DNA from 2 places in the Haloimpatiens massiliensis genome. Region 1 is predicted to be linked to the other one. Evidence: a T-box and tRNA genes for the amino acid it is inferred to sense, from the RefSeq annotation. Region 1 holds a T-box; the other holds one or more tRNA genes.
The links. The T-box of region 1 lies ahead of C1715_RS04765 (glycine--tRNA ligase). A T-box ahead of a tRNA ligase gene usually reads a tRNA of that ligase, here a tRNA-Gly.

Region 1 (11,532 bases):
AGTTTGGATTTAACCCTTAATTTAAGGGAATTACTTAGAAGAGTATAAATGTTGACATTATAAATTTGCTGATTTATAATAACTTAAATGATTATAAATTATAATTTATGTTATAATAAAATAGTTTGTTGTGTTGGAATTAAATTATGATCTTAATGATAAAGTATTAGAATATTTAAAAGGGGAGACAAGAAATGAGCGAGAAGAAATATGTAATGACTTATGAAGGGGTTAAAAAGTTAGAAGACGAATTAGAATACTTAAAAACAGTGAAAAGAAAAGAGATAACTGAAAAGATAAAAGTGGCACTTTCCTTTGGAGATTTAAGTGAAAACTCAGAATATGATGAAGCTAAAAATGAGCAGGCTTTTGTGGAAGGAAGAATTGCTCAGCTAGAAAATATGCTTAAAAATGCATCTGTAGTGGATGAAAGTGAAATAGATAAAGAAATTGTTGGAGTTGGTACAGTAGTAAAGGTTAAGGACTATGACTTTGATGAAATAGTTGATTTCATAATAGTAGGTTCTGCAGAAGCTGATCCAATGGAGAATAAAATATCTAATGAATCACCAGTTGGAATTGGACTTATAGGTAAGAGAGTTGGAGATATAGTGGAAATACCTGTTCCAGATGGAATAAGTAAGTATGAAATTTTAGAGATTAATAGAGCATAAAGTGGAGGGATTTTGATGGCGGAAGAGAAAAATTTAAATGCACAAGAGAATGAGTTAGATTTAAATGAAGTGATGAAACAGAGATTGGAGAAACTACAGGGTCTTCAACAAGAAGGTAAGGATCCTTTTGATGTTTACAAAGTTAATGTAACTCATCATGCTGAAGAAGTTAAAGAGAATTTTGAAACATTAGAAGAAAAAGAAGTCACAGTTGCAGGTAGAATATTATCTAAAAGAGGTCAAGGAAAGGTAGTATTTTCTGATGTTTATGATAAGACCGGAAAAATACAATTATTTATAAAGATAGATAATGTAGGAGAAGAAAAACTAGCAGAATACAAAAGTCTTAATATAGGAGACTTAGTAGCTGCTACAGGAACAGTATTTAAGACTAAAACTGGAGAAATATCAGTAAAAGTATCTTCTTTCCAGCTTACATGTAAATCATTAAGACCACTTCCAGAGAAGTTCCATGGGTTAAAAGATCCAGATCTTAGATATAGACATAGAGAAGTGGATATAATAATGAATCCAGAAGTAAAAGATACTTTTATAAAGAGAACAGCTATTATGAGATATATAAGAGAGTTTTTAGATAATAAAGGATTTATGGAATGTGAAACGCCTATTCTTTCACCTATAGCTGGAGGAGCTGCGGCTAGACCATTCGTAACTCATCACAATGCTTTAGATATAGATATGTATTTGAGAATTGCTACAGAATTATATTTAAAGAGATTAATAGTGGCTGGATTTGAAAAAGTATATGATATGGGCAAGAACTTTAGAAATGAAGGAATAGACATAAGACATAACCCAGAGTTTACAATGATAGAATTATATCAGGCATATGCTGATTATAATGATATGATGGAAATAACAGAAAATTTAGTAGCATATGTATGTGAAAAGGTTCTAGGTACTACAAAGGTAACATACCAAGGTACAGAAATAGATTTCACACCACCTTGGAGAAGAATAACTATGGTGGATGCAGTTAATGAATTTGCTGGAGTTAACTTTAATGAAATAAGTAATGATGAAGAAGCTCAAAAAATAGCTAAAGAAAAGAATTTGGAATTTAAAAAGGATTTAAAATTTGTAACTAAGGGTGACGTTTTAAATGCACTATTTGAAGAGTTTGCAGAAGAACATATGATACAACCAACATTTATATATGATTATCCAGTAGAAATATCACCTCTTACTAAGAAGAAAAGAGGTAATGAAGAATTTACTGAAAGGTTTGAAGGATTTATTTTTGGAAGAGAAATTTGTAATGCATATTCAGAATTAAATGATCCTGTAGTTCAAAGGGACAGATTTGTTCAACAAGCTAAAGAAAGAGAACTTGGGGATGATGAAGCATATGTAATAGATGAAGATTTCATGCATGCATTAGAAATTGGTATGCCTCCAACAGGTGGATTAGGAATCGGTATAGACAGACTTGTTATGTTCTTAACAGATTCTTATTCTATAAGAGACGTTATATTATTCCCAACTATGAAACCAGCTCAAAATAATAAGTAGATTATTAAAATATACAAAAAAGAGATAAAGTTTAGGCTTTATCTCTTTTTAATTAAGGCATTAATAATAAAATAGTATTTTCAAAAGAGTTTGACTTTTTTTATTCATATGTTATAATTACTTTGTGAAAAAAATTCATTAATGCGAATGTTAATGGAGATAATTTAGAATTAATACTTGTGAAATAAATAAGTTTATATATAACTTTGATTTTTTAATTAAGGTTTTCTTAAGTTGAATAAAATACGAATTGATTATACCACGAAGGTAGAGAAAATTGTTCTCTACCTTTTTTGTACATATAATACTTTTTATAATTAGCGTAGTTAATAATTATTAAGATTTAAATATTATGTATAAAATGATTAAGGGGGAGTAGAGTATGGTTAAAAAAAGAGTGCTTGGCATTTTAAGTGCGGTACTAATAGGAGCCATGGCTGTAGGATGTGGAGGAAAAACATCTACAACTGCAAAAAAAGATAGCAAGATAGCTACTAGTTCATCTAAAGAGAAGACATTAATTTATGGTAGCGCTGCGGATTATGCTAGAATTAATCCAGCGCTAGATGAGCATGCGGAGATTCACAAAATAATATTCTCAGGATTAACTAAACATGATGAAAATAGTAAAGTAATTCCCGACTTAGCAGAAAAATGGACTTATGATGAAAAAAATATGGTTTATACTTTTAACTTAAAGAAAGATGCAAAATGGCATGATGGCAAAGATTTTACAGCTGATGATGTGAAATTTACTATTGAAACTATAAAAGATCCAAAGAGTAACTCGGAAATTTCTGCCAACTATGAAGAAATAAAGAAGGTTGAAGTAGTAGATCCACATACAGTAAAAATATATATGAGCAAACCTTGTGTTGCTGTATTAGATTATCTATCTGTAGGTATGATTCCAAAACATTTGTTACAAGGAAAAGATATAAATAAAGATGCTTTTAACCAAAATCCTGTAGGTACTGGTCCATATAAATTTGATAAATGGGAAACTGGTCAATATATAAGTTTAAAAGCAAATGAAAATTATTATAATGGACAACCTAAAATTAAGAGTGTTATATTTAAAATAGTAGAAGATGAAAAAGCAAGAGCATTACAATTAAAATCAGGAGAAATAAATTTAGCTCAATTAGAACCACAGGATGTGAATGCGTTTAAAGAGCAAAAAAATATAAAGCTATACAGGGAGAAAACTGCAGATTATAGAGGAGTTATGTTTAACTTCAGAAATCCTATGTTTAAAGATGTAAAAGTAAGACAAGCTCTTAGCTATGCTATAGATAAACAAAAAATAGTAGACGAAGTATTGAAGGGAATGGCACAAGTTGCTTACAGTCCATTACAAATGGGAAATTATAAGAATGAAGATGTGGAAAAATATCAATATGATAAGGAAAAGGCAAAACAATTATTAGATGAAGCAGGATGGAAAGTTGGAAAAGATGGAGTAAGGGAAAAAGATGGTAAAAAATTATCCTTTAAGATAACTGGTTTCGAAGGGGATCCAGTGAGAACAAATATAGCTAATGCTGCATGTCAATACTACAAAGAGGTAAATGTAGAAGCTAAAGTAGATGTTCAACCTTCCGGTTCAATTCAATGGGATAAATTAGAAGGATCTTTAATAGGATGGGGCAGTCCATTTGACCCAGATGACCATACTTATAAAGTATTCCATTCAAGTCAAGCTGAAAATGGTGTCAACTTAAACGCTTATTCAAATAATAAAGTTGATGAATTGTTACTAAATGCAAGAACTACACTAGACGATAATAAAAGAAAAGAATACTATAAGGAATTCCAAAAGGAATTTGCCAATGATCCTCCATATGCAATGATTGCATATATAGATGCGGTATATGGTGCAGACAATAAAATTAAAGGAATAAAAGATACAGTGTTAGGACACCATGGTGTTGGTTTCTTATGGAATATAGAAGAGTGGGATATAGAATGATAACTTGTAAACCAAAAAGTGTGGCAAAAATCTTAATTAATATAGTTGTAAGCTTTTTTTCTTTAAGTTTTTTAACCTTTATGATGGCTCACATTATGCCAGGTGATCCTCTGTACGCTATGTTTGGTGAATCAGCAGCCAAAATTTCCAGTATACAGAGAACAAGAATAATAGAAAATATGGGGCTTAATAAGCCCCTGCTCTATCAATACAAAGAATGGCTAACTAATTTTTTTCATGGGAACTTAGGAATTTCTTTTAAATACAACTTGCCAGTAAAAGATATTTTACTAGAAGCTTTGGGAAATACATTGTTTCTAGGAATAATAACTATAGTAACCATAATGATATTTTCATTACTATTAGGATTTTTATGTGCTGTTAATGAAGGGAGTTTTATAGATAAGGCATTAGTTAAATTGGGCACTTTCTTTTACTGTGTACCTGGTTTTTGGTTGGCGTTGATACTTGTGTTGATTTTTTCAGTTAAAGCCGGTTTATTGCCTTCATCGGGTGTTTACCGAATGGGAAATGAAGGAGATTTAGTAGATAGAATAATACATACGATTTTACCTTGGCTAGTGGTTTTTATAGGTCATTTAGGATACTATTCTAATTTTGTTAGAGATAAGATTATAGAAGAGCTAAAAGAAGATTACTTAGTCACTGCTAAGGCAAAGGGGGTTCCTAAACATAGAATATTATTTAGTCATCTTTTAAGAAATGTTATGGCTTCCTATATTACTTTGATTGCTATATCTGTAAATCACTTATTGTCTGGGTCCTTAGTTATAGAATCTATATTTAGCTATCCAGGCATAGGAAAATACATATTTGAGGCAGCTAAATACCATGATTATACTCTTTTAATGGGGGGGATAATTATTATAGGAATTATAATAATTTTATGTAATGTAGTATCAGATATGTTCTGTAAATTTATTGACCCTAGAATTAGAGAGGTGGAGGTTTAATATGAGGAACATAAATTCCTTTGGATTTAAATGTCCAAATAATAAGCATATAAGCAAAAATAAATTTCCATATGTATCTGTAGGTTTTTTGATTTTTCTAACATTAGTAGCTTTCATAGCTCCTCTATTTATAAATGAACCTCAAAATTATATGAATTTATCGAGAACATATATTCCGCCAAATTCTAAGTACATTTTTGGTACCGATGGTATGGGAAGAAATATACTCATAAGATGTATATATGGAGGTAGGGTGTCCATATTAGTAGGTTTAGTTTGTATGATAGTGTCTAGTGCTATAGGAATTATATATGGATGTGTAAGTGGATATTATGGCAAGGTACTAGATAAAATAATGATGAGAATATTAGATTTTTTTCTAATACTTCCAGCTATAGTTATAGTGGCTTTTATTCAAGCTTTTTTTGAGGAAAAGGGTTTAATGGAGATAATATTAGTGATTTCACTCACTGGTTGGATGCGAGTTGCTAGGATAGTAAGGGGTGAAGTAATAAAATTAAAATCATCAGAATTTGTAGTGGCATCAAAAGGGTTGGGTGGAGGCTTTTTTCATATATTAAGAAAGCATTTATTGCCTAATTTTATGCCAACTATAATTTTTATATGTACTTTAAATGTGGCTAGTGCAATTGTAATGGAATCTACTTTAAGTTTTTTAGGTTTAGGGTTGCCGGTGGAAATACCTTCTTGGGGAAGTATGCTTATAGATGCTCAGAAGGATATTTTATCTAATAAATGGTGGACAAGTTTATTTCCAGGAATTATGATAATAGCTACAGTTCTTTCTGTAAATAGTATTGGAGAGTATGTGAGAAAATTGAATCATAAGAATTTCGTAAGCTTATAAATAACTTAACTTTGTTATATAAAGTTTGAATCCTACATTAGATGAATAAATGAAATACAAATATAGTTTTTAATTTAAAATTTAGAATGTAAAATCTAAAATAAAAGTTGGAATTTTGTAGGAATTTTTTCATTAAGTTTTAATTTTAAATTGTGATTTATAACTGTGAAGGCTTAATAAATAACTTATATTTTAGTAGGGAAAATAATAAAAAAAGTATTGCAATATTAGTTTTTTTTGATATAATAATAAATGTAATAAATGTTCCGCAGTAGCTCAACGGTGGAGCACTCGGCTGTTAACCGATAGGTTGGAGGTTCGAGTCCTCTCTGCGGAGCCATTTTTATTTTTTGAATATCTATTGACATGTATTTTATATTTGGTAAAATAATATATAAATTCATATAGTTATGTACTATGAAAAAGAGGAGTAGCTGTGATTATTTTTTTAGAGAGGTCATGGTAGGTGAAAATGGCTAAAATTTATGGTGAAGGGCGCTTTGGAGTACATGATAAAGCAAGATGGGCTGATGCCAAAGAGGGTGGAACCGCGGAATAGAATTTCGTCCCTTGTGGTATTGGGCTTTTTTTTTATATAAAAAACTATGTTATAATAATTTATTTTTAAATGATAAAAATAGTATTTTAAGAAATTTTTTCAAATCATAATAAAGAAAGGTAGGTGAAGAACTGCTTTGTAGTTTCAATAATGAGGTTATACTACCACCTTATATAGTTTATAGGGTGCAAAAATTCAATTTATAGAATTTTTGATAGCAGGATAAATTATGACATGTAAAAAAACCATGGAAAAAATAGTTGCTTTATGCAAGGGAAGAGGATTTATATTCCAAGGATCTGAAATATATGGTGGATTGGCTAATGCATGGGATTACGGTCCTTTAGGCGTGGAGTTTAAAAATAACGTAAAAAAAGCTTGGTGGAAAAAATTCGTTCAAGAAAGTCCATATAACGTAGGAATTGATTCAGCTATATTGATGAATAGTGAAGTTTGGGTAGCTTCAGGACACGTAGGAGGATTTTCAGATCCATTAATGGATTGTAAAGCTTGTAAGGCAAGGTATAGAGCTGATAAATTAGTTGAAGATCATTTAAGTGCCAATGGAAAAGATGATGTAAGTGCAGATGGATGGACAAGTGAAGAACTAAAGAAATATATAGAAAAGAACGAAATAGTTTGCCCTAAATGTGGTAAAAAAGAATTTACTGATATAAGAAAATTCAATTTAATGTTTAAGACTTTCCAAGGAGTAACAGAGGATTCAAAATCAGAGTTATACTTAAGACCAGAAACAGCACAGGGAATATTTGTGAATTTCAAAAATGTACAGAGATCATCAAGAAAGAAGGTGCCTTTTGGTATAGCTCAAATAGGAAAGTCCTTTAGAAATGAGATAACTCCAGGAAACTTCACATTTAGAACAAGAGAATTTGAGCAGATGGAGCTAGAGTTTTTCTGTAAACCAGGAACTGATTTGGAGTGGTTTAAATACTGGAAGGATTACTGCTGGAATTTCCTATTAGCACTAGGAATGCAAAAAGAAAATTTAAGATTTAGAGATCATGCTAAGGAAGAATTATCATTTTATAGTAATGCTACTTCAGATGTAGAATATTTATTCCCATTTGGATGGGGAGAGTTATGGGGTATTGCTGATAGAACAGATTATGATTTAAATAAACATATGGAGCATTCAAGTCAAGATTTGAATTATCTAGATCCAACAACCAACGAGAAATATGTTCCATATTGTATAGAGCCATCTCTAGGAGCAGACAGAGTTGCACTAGCATTTTTAGTAGAGGCTTATGACGAAGAAGAACTTGAAAATGGAGATGTAAGAACGGTATTACATTTACATCCAGCTCTTGCGCCATTTAAGGCAGCAATATTACCACTAACTAAGAAGTTATCAGATAAAGCATTAGAGGTTTATGGAAGCTTAAGCAAAAAATTCAATGTAGATTATGATGATGCAGGAAGTATAGGAAAGAGGTATAGAAGAGAAGATGAAATAGGAACTCCATATTGTATAACTATAGATTATGATACATTGGAAAATAATACTGTTACTATAAGAAATAGAGATACTATGGAACAGATAAGATTAAGTATAGAAGAACTAGAAAAGTTTGTAGAAGAAAAACTTCAATTTTAATACAAATAAATAATAACTAAAAAATAGTTTATTAGTATAAAATTAAAAGCCTGTGTTTGTAAATTTTTAGACACAGGCTTTTAATTTAATTATTTAAAGTAAAAAAATAACCGGATAATAATTATCCGGTAAATAGGGTTTAATCATGGGGATATGTCATATGTTTACTAAAACTTGGGGAATTATTAATACTTTCTTACGGCACAAGAGAAGTATAACATAGGTTTATTATAATATTCAATAGGTAAAAATAAAGTTTTTAAATTAAATAAATTCGCGCAATTTATACAATAGATACAATGTCCTTCTTTGTAGTTTTATGTCGTTGATATATTTTAAAAAGTTCCTTTATCTTAAGGAGAATAAATTTTAAGTTTATTTCACAATATATATAATTTTTATTTTATTATTAGAGTGATATAATGATGATGAATGATTTGCGATAACACTTATTTTGGAGGTATATATATTATGAGACGTGAATTTGGAGAATTTAAAGAATTTATAAAAGAGAAAAAGGTGGCAGTTGTAGGTATAGGAGTTAGTAATAAGCCGTTAATTCACTTTTTAGTAAAATTAGGTGCAAATGTAACTGCGTTTGATAAAAAAAGTAAGGAAGAATTAGGAGAAACATATGATGAATTATTCAGTATTGGAGTTAATACAGTTTTAGGAGAAGGATATTTAGAAAAATTAACAGGTTTTGAAGTTGTATTTAAGACACCTTCTATGAGATTTGATAATCCTGTTTTAGTAAGGGCAAAGGAAGAAGGAGCATATATAACTTCTGAAATGGAAGAGTTTATAAAATATTGTCCAGCAAAAATATTTGGAGTAACAGGAAGCGATGGAAAAACTACTACAACTACATTGATATATAATATTTTAAAGGCAGAAGGACATAAGGCCTGGGTAGGTGGAAATATAGGAACACCGCTATTTTCGCAAATAGAAAATATAGGCAAACAAGACAGAGTAGTATTAGAATTATCAAGTTTTCAACTTATGAAAATGAAATACTCTGTGGATGTAGCATTAGTGACAAATTTAAGTCCAAATCATTTAGATATGCATAGGGGGATGGAAGAGTACGTAGAAGCTAAGAAGAATATATTTAAATATCAAAGTGAAAGAGATTTACTTATACTAAATAGAGATAATTACATTACCAATGGGATGGTTAGTGAGGCTAAAGGCAATGTAATGCAATTTAGTGTAAAAGAGATAGTTGAAGATGGTGGATATTTTAAAGACGGAACCCTTTATATAAAAGGCAATGCAGTTTGTAAAAGAGAAGAAATTAAAATATTAGGAATGCATAATGTGGAAAATCTATTGGCGGCATTTTGTGCAACCTATGAGGATGTTAGTATAGAAAGTATGAGAAAGGTTGCGATTACCTTTACTGGAGTTCAGCACAGGACAGAATTTATAAGAAGTATAAATGGGGTTAAATATTATAATGATTCTATTGCCTCAAGTCCTACAAGAACATTGGCTGGATTAAAAGCTTTTGACAAACCTGTAGTCTTAATTGCAGGAGGTTACGATAAAAATATACCCTTTGAACCTTTAGCAGAAGGTGGTTATTCTAAAATAAAAGCTCTTATACTTTTAGGCGTAACAAAAGATAAAATAAAAGACGCCTTTCACAAGGTAATGAAAGAAAAGGGAGTAAGTATTCCTATATATGTAGTAAATAGTTTAGAAGAAGCTGCAAAAAAATCAAGGGAAATTGCTGAAAAGGAAGATGTAGTAACTTTATCACCTGCTTGTGCTAGTTTCGATATGTTCCCTAACTTTGAAGTTAGAGGAGATAAATTTAAAGAAATAATTAATAATATGATGTAAACTATATACTCATCTAGCCTTTATGGATGAAGGTTAGATGGGTTCTATTATTATGTATTTACATTGTTAAGTATAAAGAAACGTTATCAGGTGTATCAATAGCAGAAAAAACTAAATATATGAAGAAATAAAGAGAAAAATTAATATAATTTTATTACATGGCATTAAGTGGTCAAAACTAGAAAGCATTAAGGCGATATAATAACACTTGTCGCTGTTACCGCGATGTGTAACGACGAAATAAAATTAATTAAGCTATTGACAAGCTAAGTTAATTTTGATATTATAAAGTACGTCGTAAGATGATGCTTAAAAATTGGTCTTTGAAAATTAAACAGAGATGATGATGATAAATCATAAAGTCAGTGAATTTGAGTTTGAGATTGAACTTTAAATTGAGAGTTTGATCCTGGCTCAGGACGAACGCTGGCGGCGTGCCTAACACATGCAAGTCGAGCGATGAAGTTCCCTTCGGGGAACGGATTAGCGGCGGACGGGTGAGTAACACGTGGGCAACCTGCCTCAAAGAGGGGAATAGCCTCCCGAAAGGGAGATTAATACCGCATAAAATTACGAAATCACATGGTTTTGTAATCAAAGGAGTAATCCGCTTTGAGATGGGCCCGCGGCGCATTAGCTAGTTGGTAAGGTAAAGGCTTACCAAGGCGACGATGCGTAGCCGACCTGAGAGGGTGATCGGCCACATTGGAACTGAGACACGGTCCAGACTCCTACGGGAGGCAGCAGTGGGGAATATTGCGCAATGGGGGAAACCCTGACGCAGCAACGCCGCGTGAGTGATGAAGGCCTTAGGGTTGTAAAGCTCTGTTATCTGGGACGATAATGACGGTACCAGAGGAGGAAGCCACGGCTAACTACGTGCCAGCAGCCGCGGTAATACGTAGGTGGCGAGCGTTGTCCGGATTTACTGGGCGTAAAGAGTGCGTAGGCGGATGTTTAAGTGAGATGTGAAATACCCGAGCTCAACTTGGGTGCTGCATTTCAAACTGGGCATCTAGAGTGCAGGAGAGGAAAGCGGAATTCCTAGTGTAGCGGTGAAATGCGTAGAGATTAGGAAGAACACCAGTGGCGAAGGCGGCTTTCTGGACTGTAACTGACGCTGAGGCACGAAAGCGTGGGGAGCAAACAGGATTAGATACCCTGGTAGTCCACGCCGTAAACGATGGGTACTAGGTGTCGGGGGTCCAACCTCGGTGCCGCAGTAAACACATTAAGTACCCCGCCTGGGGAGTACGGTCGCAAGATTAAAACTCAAAGGAATTGACGGGGGCCCGCACAAGCAGCGGAGCATGTGGTTTAATTCGAAGCAACGCGAAGAACCTTACCTAGACTTGACATCCCAAGAATACTGTGGAAACACGGTAGTGCCCTTCGGGGAACTTGGTGACAGGTGGTGCATGGTTGTCGTCAGCTCGTGTCGTGAGATGTTGGGTTAAGTCCCGCAACGAGCGCAACCCCT
Region 2 (11,532 bases), on a different contig from region 1:
CGATAGAGACTTTAAAGGAAAAGTTGGAGACTTCAGAAATGTTATAGAGGGAGACAAATGTCCAAAATGTGGGGCGGCACTTACTATAGCAAGAGGTATAGAAGTTGGACACATATTTAAATTAGGAACAAAATACTCAGAATCTATGGGAGCTACATTTATTGATGAAGATGGAGAAGCTAAGCCATTGGTTATGGGATGCTATGGTATAGGAATAAACAGGACTATGGCTGCTGTAATTGAACAAAATAATGATGAAAATGGTATAATATGGCCTTTGAGTGTGGCGCCATATAGTGTAGTTGTTATACCAGCAGTTCATAAAGATGAAGAGCAAATGAGAATTGCAGAGGATATATATAATAAATTAAAATCAGAGGGTATAGAGGTTATATTAGACGACAGAAAAGAGCGAGCTGGAGTTAAGTTTAAGGACGCAGATTTAATAGGAATTCCAGTTAGAATAACTGTAGGAAAGAAAATAAAAGATGGAGAAGTGGAATTTAAGTTAAGAAAAAATGCTGATCTTGAGGTTATAAAAATTGAAGAGGTTCTATGCAAAGTAAAAGAAACAGTAAAAAAGTAAATTCTAAAATAATGTCTTTTTAGTATAATTATATATTAGAAAAACAAGCGTATATACTATATAATTAAGTTATGTGGTATATACGTATTTGCTAAAAAAGGAGGGCATTAGTATGAAAATTTTTAATTCCATGACTAGAAAAAAGGAAGAATTTATACCAGTAAAACCTGGAGAGGTAAGGATGTATGTTTGTGGTCCTACGGTATACGACTTTTTTCATATAGGAAATGCTAGAACTTTTGTTATATTTGATACTATAAGAAGATATTTAGAATATAGAGGATATAAAGTGAAATTTGTACAAAACTTTACAGACATAGATGATAAAATGATAAGAAGAGCCAATGAAGAAAATGTAACAGTAAAGATGCTAGGAGATAAATTTATAGAGGAATATTATAAAGATGCAGATGGATTAAACATAGAAAGAGCTACTGTTAATCCTAGAGCCACTGAGTATATGGAGCAAATAGTGGATTTTGTTAAAGAATTAATGGATAAAGGATATGCTTATGAAGTGAATGGAGATGTTTATTTCCATACTAAAAAGTTTGATGAATATGGAAAGCTTTCAGGACAAAACTTAGATGATTTACAAGCTGGAGCTAGAATAAATGTAGATGAGAGAAAAAAAGATCCTATGGATTTTGCTATATGGAAAAGTCAAAAGCCAGGAGAACCTGCTTGGGAAAGTCCTTGGGGTATGGGAAGACCTGGGTGGCATATAGAGTGTTCTTGCATGTCGTATGATTTATTGGGAGAAACTATAGATATACACGGTGGCGGAATGGATTTAATATTCCCTCATCATGAGAATGAAATAGCCCAAAGCGAAGCAAGAACAGGAAAAAAATTTGTTAAGTATTGGATGCATGCTGCTTATTTGAATATAGATAATAAAAAGATGTCTAAATCTCTAAAAAACTTTTTTACCACTAGGGATATATTGAAGCAATATGATGTTGATGTAATAAGATTTTTTATGCTATCAGCTCATTATAGAAATCAGCTTAATTTTAGTAAAGAGCTATTGGATTCAGCAAAATCTTCCGTTGAAAGAATATATAATACTGTAAGTAACTTAGAAAGTTTATTAGAAGAAGTTAAAGTTGAAAATATTTTATCTGAGGAAAAGAAATTTGAAGATACATTAAAGGAACTTAAAAATAGATATATTGAAAAAATGGACGATGATTTTAACACAGCCGATGGAATAACGGTAATATTTGATTTAGTTAAAGAAATTAATTTAAATGTTAACGTAAATTCATCAAAGGAATTGGTGAAAAAATCTTTGGATTTAATAAGAGAATTAGGGTCACCTTTAGGGATATTCCAAAAGAGCACAAAAACTAAATTGGAAAATGAGATTGAAAAACTTATAGAAGATAGACAGAAGGCTAGAAAAGAAAAAAATTGGGCGTTAGCAGATGAAATAAGAGATAATTTAAGCAAAAGAGGAATTATTTTAGAAGACACTCCACAGGGAGTGAGATGGCATTTGAAATAAAGAAGTCAATAGATAAGACATAAATTGTAAACAATAAATATTAAGCAGATGTAAATTGCTTATAAGAAAATAAATAGTCATATTGTAAATGGCGACTTAGGAGATAAAAATGGAATTTGATATATTGAACAATAAATTGAATGAAAATGACATTAGAGCGTTAAATCCATTAGTTTTGGCATTTATAGGAGATGCAGTATATGAAGTGTTTGTAAGAACTCATTTAATTGAAGAAAATAAAGATATGTCTGCACATAAGCTTCATGTGAAAACTGTATCTTTTGTAAAGGCTAATGCTCAGAGCCAGATAATGAAACAAATAATGGATAGCGTTACAGAAGAAGAAATGGCTATTTTTAAAAGAGGAAGAAACTCAAAATCAGCTACAGTTCCTAAAAATGCAAATGTGCAGGACTATAGAATGGCTACTGGATTTGAAGCATTAATAGGTTATTTGTACCTTATGGAGAGAAAAAACAGATTGAATGAAATAATGAGTTTTATATTTAAGCATTCAAATTAATTTAAAAGATACATTAAATAATGTGTAAAGGAGAATTTTATATGGCTTTAAAGGTTAAATTAATAGAGTATACTCCTAATCCTGAAGGGGTAATAGCTTCTGCGGCAAAACTTTGTTATAGCCCAGTGGGTATAGATGAAATACAGGAAAACTTAACAAAAGAAAACACAGAGAAATTTTTAAATATATTGGTTTCTTATGGACATTATTCTCCTATAGAACATGTTTCTTTTACTTTTGCAGCAGAAGGAGTTTCTAGAAGCTTAACTCATCAATTGGTGAGACATAGAATTGCATCCTTTTCTCAGCAAAGCCAAAGATATGTGAGATTAGAACAATTTGAGTATATTATACCGGAAGCAATAGAAAAGGATTCAGAAGCGCGAAAGGTTTTTATAGAAACCATGGAGCAATGCCAAAAGTCTTATGATATCCTTGCAGATAGATTAAAAGATAAATATATAAAACAAGGTATAAAACCTTTAGCTGCAGAAAAAAAAGCAATAGAAGATGCTAGATATGTATTTCCTAATGCATGTGAAACTAAAATAGTTTTTACTATGAATGCTAGGAGTCTTATGAATTTCTTTAATCATAGATGTTGTAACAGAGCACAATGGGAAATAAGAGCTTTAGCTAATGAGATGTTAAAGCAGGTAAAAGAAGTTGCACCGGTACTATTTAAATATGCCGGACCAAGTTGTTTGAAAAGTACTTGCCCAGAAGGAAAGATGACTTGCGGAGAATTTGAAAAAATGAGAGAAAAGTATTTATCAAATAATGAATCAATGTAAAGTTATACAAATGTAAAAATTTGAAGGAGTGTATATATGGAAAGTGGAAATAATGCACCTATAAGAGAGGATTTGATTGAGGGAAGAAATCCTGTGATGGAAGCCATAAAGAGCAGAAGGACTATAGAATATATAATGGTTTCAAAGGGAGAAAAAACAGGAAGTATAAGAGAACTTATAAGGGTTGCAAGAGATAAAAGGATAGTAATAAAAGAAGTGGATAAGAAAAAATTAGATAGTATAAGTCAAACAGGAGCTCATCAGGGGGTTATCGCAGTAATTACTCCGTATAAATATTGTGATTTAAAAGATATATTAGACTACGCAAAAGAAAAAGGGGAAAAACCTTTTATAATTATTTTGGATGAAATAGAAGACCCTCATAATTTTGGTTCAATTATAAGAACGGCAGAGGTTTGTGGAGTACATGGAATAATAATACCTAAAAGAAGAAATGTGGGGGTAACTCCAACAGTATATAAGTCTTCAGCAGGTGCTATTGAACACGTTAAAATTGCTAAAGTAACTAATGTGAATAATGCAATTGATGAACTTAAAGAACATGGAGTTTGGGTTTATGGAGCTGATATGTCAGGAAAGGATTATTGTTTTAATGTAGACTTCTCCGGTGCAGTGGCATTGGTTATAGGAAGTGAAGGACATGGAGTTTCAAAGCTTACTAGAAAGAAATGTGATATATTAGTAAAAATACCTATGACAGGACAAATAAATTCATTAAATGCATCAGTGGCTGGTGGAATAATAATGTATGAAATATTGAAACAAAGGATAAAATGAGGTACGTTTATATAGATGGCTATAATGTAATAAATAGCTGGCCAGAGCTGAGAAAAATTAAAGACCATAGTTTAGAAGGAGCAAGAAATCAACTAATAGATACCATACAAGAATACGCTGTTTATAGGGGACATAAGGTTTTTATAGTTTTTGATGCTCATATGGTATTAGGTAGTATTGAAAAGAGAGAAAAAATAGGTGATGTCATGGTTGTTTTTACTAAAGAGGGAGAGACAGCAGATAGCTTTATTGAAAAAAGTGTAAATAATATAGGAAGAAAAAAAGACGTTTTAGTAGTTACTTCTGATTCACTAGAACAACAATTAGCATTTCAAAGAGGTGCTACAAGAATGTCGTCTATAGAATTTAGGTGTGAAATAAATAATATAAGAAGTAAAATTAATCTAAGAACTCAAAAAGATTATTCTAGAAACAGAACTTGGTTAGAAGATGTAGTTGACAAGGAAACATTGGAAAAACTTGAAAAAATCCGCAGAAATAATTGAAATTACTTGACTATAGAAAAAGCCTTAATGTATAATGATGAGTGTGGTGTATATTTGGCTTGGAGGGGATTTGGGTGAATAAAATGCCAGAGATTCAGCAATCTAATTCTTCATTTGAAAATAAGTTAGATGAAGAGATTGTTATGGAAGCTAAACAAGGGGATAGTATGGCTCAAGAATATTTAATAAATAAATATAAAAATTTTGTTAAAGCTAAATCTAAATCATATTTTCTCATTGGTGCAGATAAAGAAGATATTTATCAAGAGGGAATGATTGGATTTTACAAAGCTATTAGAGATTTTAAGCCAGATAAGCTTTCTTCTTTTAAAGCTTTTGCAGAATTATGTGTAACTAGACAAATAATCACAGCTATTAAGACAGCCACAAGACAAAAACATATACCTTTAAATACGTATATATCTTTAAATAAGCCAATATATGATGAGGAATCTGATAGAACGCTATTAGATATATTATCTGGAATAAAAGTTACAGATCCTGAAGAGTTAGTTATAAGTAAAGAAGAGGTTAATCATATTGAAACCGAGATAGGTCAAATACTTTCAGATCTTGAAATGGAAGTTTTAATGTCCTATTTAGATGGTAAATCTTATCAAGAAATAGCTTGTGATTTAGATAGGCATGCTAAATCTATAGATAATGCTCTTCAAAGGGTGAAAAGAAAATTAGAAAAATGTCTTAGTAAAAGGTAAAATTAAATATTGACAAAGAAAATTTCCAATAGTAAAATTAATAATTGGTATAAATAATATTTTAAAAACTAGCGGGAGTAGCTCAGTTGGTAGAGCACTAGCTTCCCAAGCTAGTGGCCGCGGGTTCGAGCCCCGTTTCCCGCTCTTAATATAAATTGCCCATATAGCTCAGTAGGTAGAGTGCTACCTTGGTAAGGTAGAGGTCACCGGTTCAATCCCGGTTATGGGCTCCAGGTTACAAAACTATACAACACACCAGGGCAAGTTTATTTATAAGGTAAGGAGGAAGAACAATGTCAAAGTCAAAATTTGAAAGAAGTAAACCACACGTAAATATAGGAACAATAGGTCACGTAGACCACGGTAAGACAACATTAACAGCAGCAATTACAACAGTATTATCAAAAACAGGAAAAGCAGCAGCAACAAAATATGACGAAATAGACAAGGCACCAGAAGAAAAAGAAAGAGGAATCACAATCAATACATCACACGTAGAATATGAAACAGACAACAGACACTACGCACACGTAGACTGCCCAGGCCACGCTGACTATGTAAAGAACATGATAACAGGAGCAGCACAAATGGATGGAGCAATCCTAGTAGTAAGTGCAGCAGATGGTCCAATGCCACAAACAAGAGAACATATACTACTAGCATCAAGAGTTGGAGTTAACCACATAGTAGTATTCTTAAACAAAGCAGACATGGTAGACGATCCAGAATTATTAGAACTAGTAGAAATGGAAGTAAGAGAATTACTAAGTGAATATGGATTTGACGGAGACGGATGTCCAGTAATAACAGGATCAGCATTAGAAGCATTACAAAACTCAGACGATGAAGGAAAAACAGCATGCATCTATGAATTAATGGCAGCAGTAGATGAATATATACCAACACCAGAAAGAGCAACAGACAAAGAGTTCTTAATGCCAGTAGAAGATGTATTCACAATAACAGGAAGAGGAACAGTTGCAACAGGAAGAGTAGAAAGAGGAGTATTACACGTAGGAGACGAAGTAGAAATCGTTGGACTAAGTGAAGAAAAGAGAAAAGTAGTAGTAACAGGAGTAGAAATGTTCAGAAAGTTACTAGACGAAGCAATGGCTGGAGATAACATAGGAGCATTATTAAGAGGTATCCAAAGAGCAGACATCGAAAGAGGTCAAGTATTAGCAAAACCAAATACAGTACACCCACACAAGAAATTTGTAGGTCAAGTGTACGTATTAAAGAAAGAAGAAGGTGGAAGACATACACCATTCTTTAATGGATACAGACCACAATTCTACTTCAGAACAACAGACGTAACAGGTTCAATCGCATTACCAGAAGGAACAGAAATGGTTATGCCAGGAGACCACATCGACATGAATGTTGAATTAATAACTCAAGTAGCTATGGAAGAAGGATTAAGATTCGCTATAAGAGAAGGCGGAAGAACTGTAGGTTCAGGAGTTGTTACTACTATAGTTGAATAATACTAAAGAGTCAACATTGGGACTAGGTTTCTAGACCTAGTCCTTTATAATGATATAATTATTATAGTTTAGTATAAAATTATCAAATTTAGTTAATGTATTATAAAATTGTTAAAAATGCAAATACTTTAAAACATAACTTATGTTGACATAAAGGCTAAGTTGTGATAAATTAACTAAGTACCTTAATTTTATAGTAAAATACGTTTATGTATGCTAGAAATAATATGTTTTTAAAGTACATTAAAAGTACATTATTTAAAGTATTGTGTTAACTCTAATGCTTGATATGTTATTGTTTTACAACTAAGATTAAGCGTTTTACGTTTAGCTATATACGTAAATCGGGAGGTGGAAATAATGAGAGTTAAAGTAACTTTAGCTTGCACAGAGTGCAAACAAAGAAATTATAATACAATGAAAAACAAGAAAAACAACCCTGACAGAGTTGAAATGCAAAAATATTGTAAATTCTGCCATAAGCATACACTTCATAAAGAAACAAAATAGTGTATTGCAAAAAGGATGTGAAATTAATGGCTAGTAATGTAGAAATGAAAGATAAATCTCATATAACTGACAGAGGGATAATAGGCTTTTTTAAAGGTTTGAAAGCTGAATTTAAAAGATTTACTTGGCCAACAAAAGAAGATATTAAGAAGTCAACTATAGCAGTATTAGTATTTTGTGCTATATTTGTAGCAATTACAGGCTTAATGGATAAAGGTTTTGCCAGCCTCTTTAATTTGGTGTTTTTAAATAAGTAAAAAAAAGGAGGTAGGGGTTAGGTTACACCGAACCCTTGAATTATGCCAGAAGAAGCTAAATGGTATGTAGTTCATACATATTCAGGATATGAAAATAAAGTAAAAGTGAATTTAGAAAAAACAATAGGAAATAGAAATTTAGAAAATTTAATACTTGATATACAAGTTCCTATGGAGGAACAAGTTGAAGAAAAAGATGGAAAGAAAAAAGTTACTTTAAAGAAAATATTCCCAGGATATGTATTGATTAAAATGATAATGAGTGACGAATCTTGGTATGTTGTAAGAAATACTAGAGGAGTTACAGGGTTTGTAGGCCCAGGATCAAAGCCGGTGCCTCTTACTGAAGAAGAGATACGAACAATGGGAATAAAAGATAAGCCGGTGGATATTGACTTAGAAATTGGCGAGAGCGTAAAAGTTGTATCAGGACCACTGGAAGAGTTTGTAGCTTCAATCCAAGAAATAAATATAGAAAAAGGTACAGTAAAAGGATTAGTTAATATGTTTGGCAGGGAAATACTTGCTGAACTTGAATTTAATCAAATAAAAAAAATTGATTAACACTTACAGATGAAGTTGAATAAGTGGGAGGATTTTATCCGTATCACCACATTATAGGAGGTGTCAATTCATGGCTAAAAAAGTAATGGGATTAATAAAACTTCAACTTCCTGCAGGTAAGGCGAGCCCAGCACCACCAGTTGGACCAGCACTAGGACAACACGGTGTTAATATAATGGGATTCTGTAAAGAATTTAACGCTAAAACTGCAAATCAAGCAGGAATGATAATACCAGTTGTTATAACTGTATATCAAGACAGATCTTTCAGTTTTATTCTTAAAACTCCACCAGCAGCAGTATTATTAAAGAAAGCTGCAGGAGTAGAAAGCGGTTCTGGAGAGCCTAACAAAAAGAAAGTTGCTAAAGTAACTAAGGCTCAAGTAAGAGAAATTGCTGAAGTTAAAATGCCAGACTTAAATGCAGGATCAGTTGAAGCAGCTATGAGAATGGTTGAAGGTACTGCAAGAAGTATGGGCATAACAATAGAAGAGTAATTTAATTATTTTTCTAATTAAGGTGGGAGGTAAAACCGTTAAAACCACAAAGGAGGAATAAAGATGGCAAAAGTAGGTAAGAAATACCAAGAAAGTTCAAAACTAGTGGATAGAAATACTCTATACACTGCTGGAGAAGCATTGGATTTAACTGTTAAAACTTCAAAAGCTAAATTTGATGAAACAGTAGAGTTAGCTGTAAGACTTGGAGTAGACCCAAGACATGCAGATCAACAAGTTAGAGGAGCAGTAGTGCTTCCACACGGAACAGGTAAAACTGTTAAGGTTTTAGTTTTTGCAAAAGGTGACAAAGCTAAAGAAGCAGAAGCAGCTGGAGCAGAATATGTAGGAGCTGAGGAATTAGCTCAAAAAATACAAAGCGAAAACTGGTTTGATTTTGATGTAGTTGTTGCAACTCCAGATATGATGGGTGTTGTTGGTAGATTAGGTAGAATTCTTGGACCTAAGGGATTAATGCCAAACCCAAAATCAGGCACAGTAACATTTGATGTAGCTAAAGCTATAAACGAAATAAAAGCTGGTAAAGTTGAGTATAGAGTTGATAAAACTGCTATAATCCACGTTCCAGTAGGAAAGTCTTCATTTGGTGTTGAAAAATTATCAGAAAACTTACGTGCTTTAATGGAAGCTATAATAAAAGCTAAACCAGCAGCTCTTAAAGGACAATATATTAAGTCAATTTCTGTATCAAGCACAATGGGACCAGGAGTAAAAATTAATCCAGCTAAAGCACTAGATTAATTATTGACATAAATTTAAATTGATGATATAATCATAAAGTCTTAAAAGTGAATAAGTAATAATTCCGTAGACAGTAGGTGCAACGAACGCATAACGGTTAACAACCTACCGAGGATTCCAATATATGAAATATATGGTCTCTTCGCGTCTGCGGAGAGGCTTTAATTTTTATACACAGTTCTATACTGTAAGGAGGTGGACTCTGTGAGCAAGAATAGACAATTAAAAGAAGAAAAAGTTCAGGAAATTAAGGGAAAATTAGAAAAAGCTCAAGGAATAATCCTTGCTAAATATCAAGGTTTGACAGTTGAGGAAGATACTGAACTAAGAAAAAGATTAAGAGAAGCTGGTGTTGAATATAAAGTTTATAAAAACACATTAGTAACTTTGGCTGCGAAAGAATTAGGACATGAAGGAATAGTTGAATACCTAAATGGACCACTTTCAATAGCTTTTGGATATGAAGATCCAACTGCTCCAGCAAGAGTATTGAATGATTTTGCTAAGGACCATAAAAAATTGGAACTTAAAGCAGGAATAGTTCAAGGTGAAATATTTGATGAAGCTAAAGTTAAAGAGCTTGCATCAATACCACCAAAAGAAGTTTTACTTGCAAAACTTCTTGGAAGCTTCAAAGCTCCATTATCAAATCTTGTTTACTTACTAAATGCTGTAAAGGAAAAACAAGAATCTGAACAAGAATAATAAATTAAGAAAATTTGGAGGTGCATTTTAAATGACAAGAGAAGATATAATTCAAGCTATAAAAGAAATGTCTGTTTTAGAATTAAATGAATTAGTAAAAGCATGTGAAGAAGAATTCGGAGTAAGTGCAGCAGCACCTGTAGCAGTTGCTGGAGCAGCTGGAGCAGCAGCTGGAGCAGCTGAAGAAAAAACTGAATTCGAAGTTGTATTAGCTAGTGCTGGTGGACAAAAGATCAAAGTTATCAAAGCTGTTAGAGAAATAACTGGTCTTGGATTAAAAGAAGCTAAAGAAATAGTAGACGGAGCTCCTAAGACATTAAAAGAAGGCGTATCTAAAGAAGATGCAGAAGCTATGAAAGCTAAATTAGAAGAAGTTGGAGCATCAGTTGAAATAAAATAATATTTCTATAAAAAAGGCACTTTTATGAGTGCCTTTTTTTATTCTCAATATTCCATTCTTTTCAAAAAAATATATTGACATGAAGGTCCATTTGTGATAATATAACTAAATGCATTGATAATTATCGAAAAATGAAAAATTGTATTTTTTTATACAAAATGGTTATAATAACTAGATGGTAATGTTTTAATCCATTTACACTAATTACTAATAATGTTGGTGTTTATGGTTATTTTAGTATATACAAGGGGTGAAATTTGATGGTACATCCTATCCAGGTTGGTAAGAGAACAAGAATGAGCTTTTCAAAAGTTAAGGAAACGGCAAAAATGCCAAATCTAATTGAAATTCAGTTAGATTCCTACAATTGGTTCTTAGAAGAAGGACTTCAAGAGGTATTTGACGATATAAATCCTATTCAGGACTACACAGGAAATCTTGTTCTAGAATTCGTAGGTTATAAGCTAGACATTGATAACATCAAGTATTACGTGGAAGAATGTAAAGAAAGAGATACCACATATTCAGCACCGTTAAAAGTTAAGATAAGATTACTTAACAAGGAAACAGGAGAGATAAAAGAGCAGGAAGTTTTCATGGGAGACTTCCCTTTAATGACGGAACAGGGTACTTTTGTAATAAATGGTGCCGAAAGAGTAATTGTAAGCCAATTAGTTAGATCTCCAGGGGTATATTATGCTCTATCGTTGGATAAGACTGGAAAAAAATTATTTTCTTCAACAGTTATACCAAACAGAGGTGCATGGTTAGAGTATGAAACTGACTCTAACGATGTAATATATGTAAGAATTGACAAAACTAGAAAATTACCTATATCAATTCTTGCAAGAGCAATGGGTTGCGGATCAGATATACAATTAACTGATTTCTTTGGAGAAGAAGAAAGATTAAAAGCAA

Region 2: it has a tRNA-Gly gene. The T-box ahead of C1715_RS04765 (glycine--tRNA ligase) is inferred to sense a tRNA for this amino acid. The anticodon was not compared.

Annotation. Positions count from the first base shown of each region.
Region 1 covers NZ_LT854637.1:345,306-356,837, forward strand. Annotated here, with positions in the region: gene C1715_RS04730 (hypothetical protein) at 1-20, shown strand, start outside; gene greA (transcription elongation factor GreA) at 195-674, shown strand; gene lysS (lysine--tRNA ligase) at 747-2,207, shown strand; gene C1715_RS04745 (ABC transporter substrate-binding protein) at 2,590-4,179, shown strand; gene C1715_RS04750 (ABC transporter permease) at 4,149-5,153, shown strand; gene C1715_RS04755 (ABC transporter permease) at 5,155-6,021, shown strand; tRNA gene C1715_RS04760 (tRNA-Asn) at 6,287-6,361, shown strand; T-box leader at 6,430-6,595, shown strand; gene C1715_RS04765 (glycine--tRNA ligase) at 6,810-8,201, shown strand; gene murD (UDP-N-acetylmuramoyl-L-alanine--D-glutamate ligase) at 8,673-10,052, shown strand; rRNA gene C1715_RS04775 (16S ribosomal RNA) at 10,444-11,532, shown strand, end outside.
Region 2 covers NZ_LT854636.1:399,751-411,282, reverse strand. Annotated here, with positions in the region: gene C1715_RS03035 (proline--tRNA ligase) at 1-586, shown strand, start outside; gene cysS (cysteine--tRNA ligase) at 699-2,096, shown strand; gene C1715_RS03025 (Mini-ribonuclease 3) at 2,206-2,619, shown strand; gene thyX (FAD-dependent thymidylate synthase) at 2,661-3,413, shown strand; gene rlmB (23S rRNA (guanosine(2251)-2'-O)-methyltransferase RlmB) at 3,450-4,211, shown strand; gene C1715_RS03010 (NYN domain-containing protein) at 4,208-4,717, shown strand; gene sigH (RNA polymerase sporulation sigma factor SigH) at 4,801-5,433, shown strand; tRNA gene C1715_RS03000 (tRNA-Gly) at 5,505-5,577, shown strand; tRNA gene C1715_RS02995 (tRNA-Thr) at 5,591-5,666, shown strand; gene tuf (elongation factor Tu) at 5,727-6,920, shown strand; gene rpmG (50S ribosomal protein L33) at 7,281-7,430, shown strand; gene secE (preprotein translocase subunit SecE) at 7,457-7,687, shown strand; gene nusG (transcription termination/antitermination protein NusG) at 7,730-8,251, shown strand; gene rplK (50S ribosomal protein L11) at 8,322-8,747, shown strand; gene rplA (50S ribosomal protein L1) at 8,811-9,509, shown strand; ribosomal protein L10 leader region at 9,556-9,684, shown strand; gene rplJ (50S ribosomal protein L10) at 9,714-10,214, shown strand; gene rplL (50S ribosomal protein L7/L12) at 10,246-10,614, shown strand; gene rpoB (DNA-directed RNA polymerase subunit beta) at 10,875-11,532, shown strand, end outside.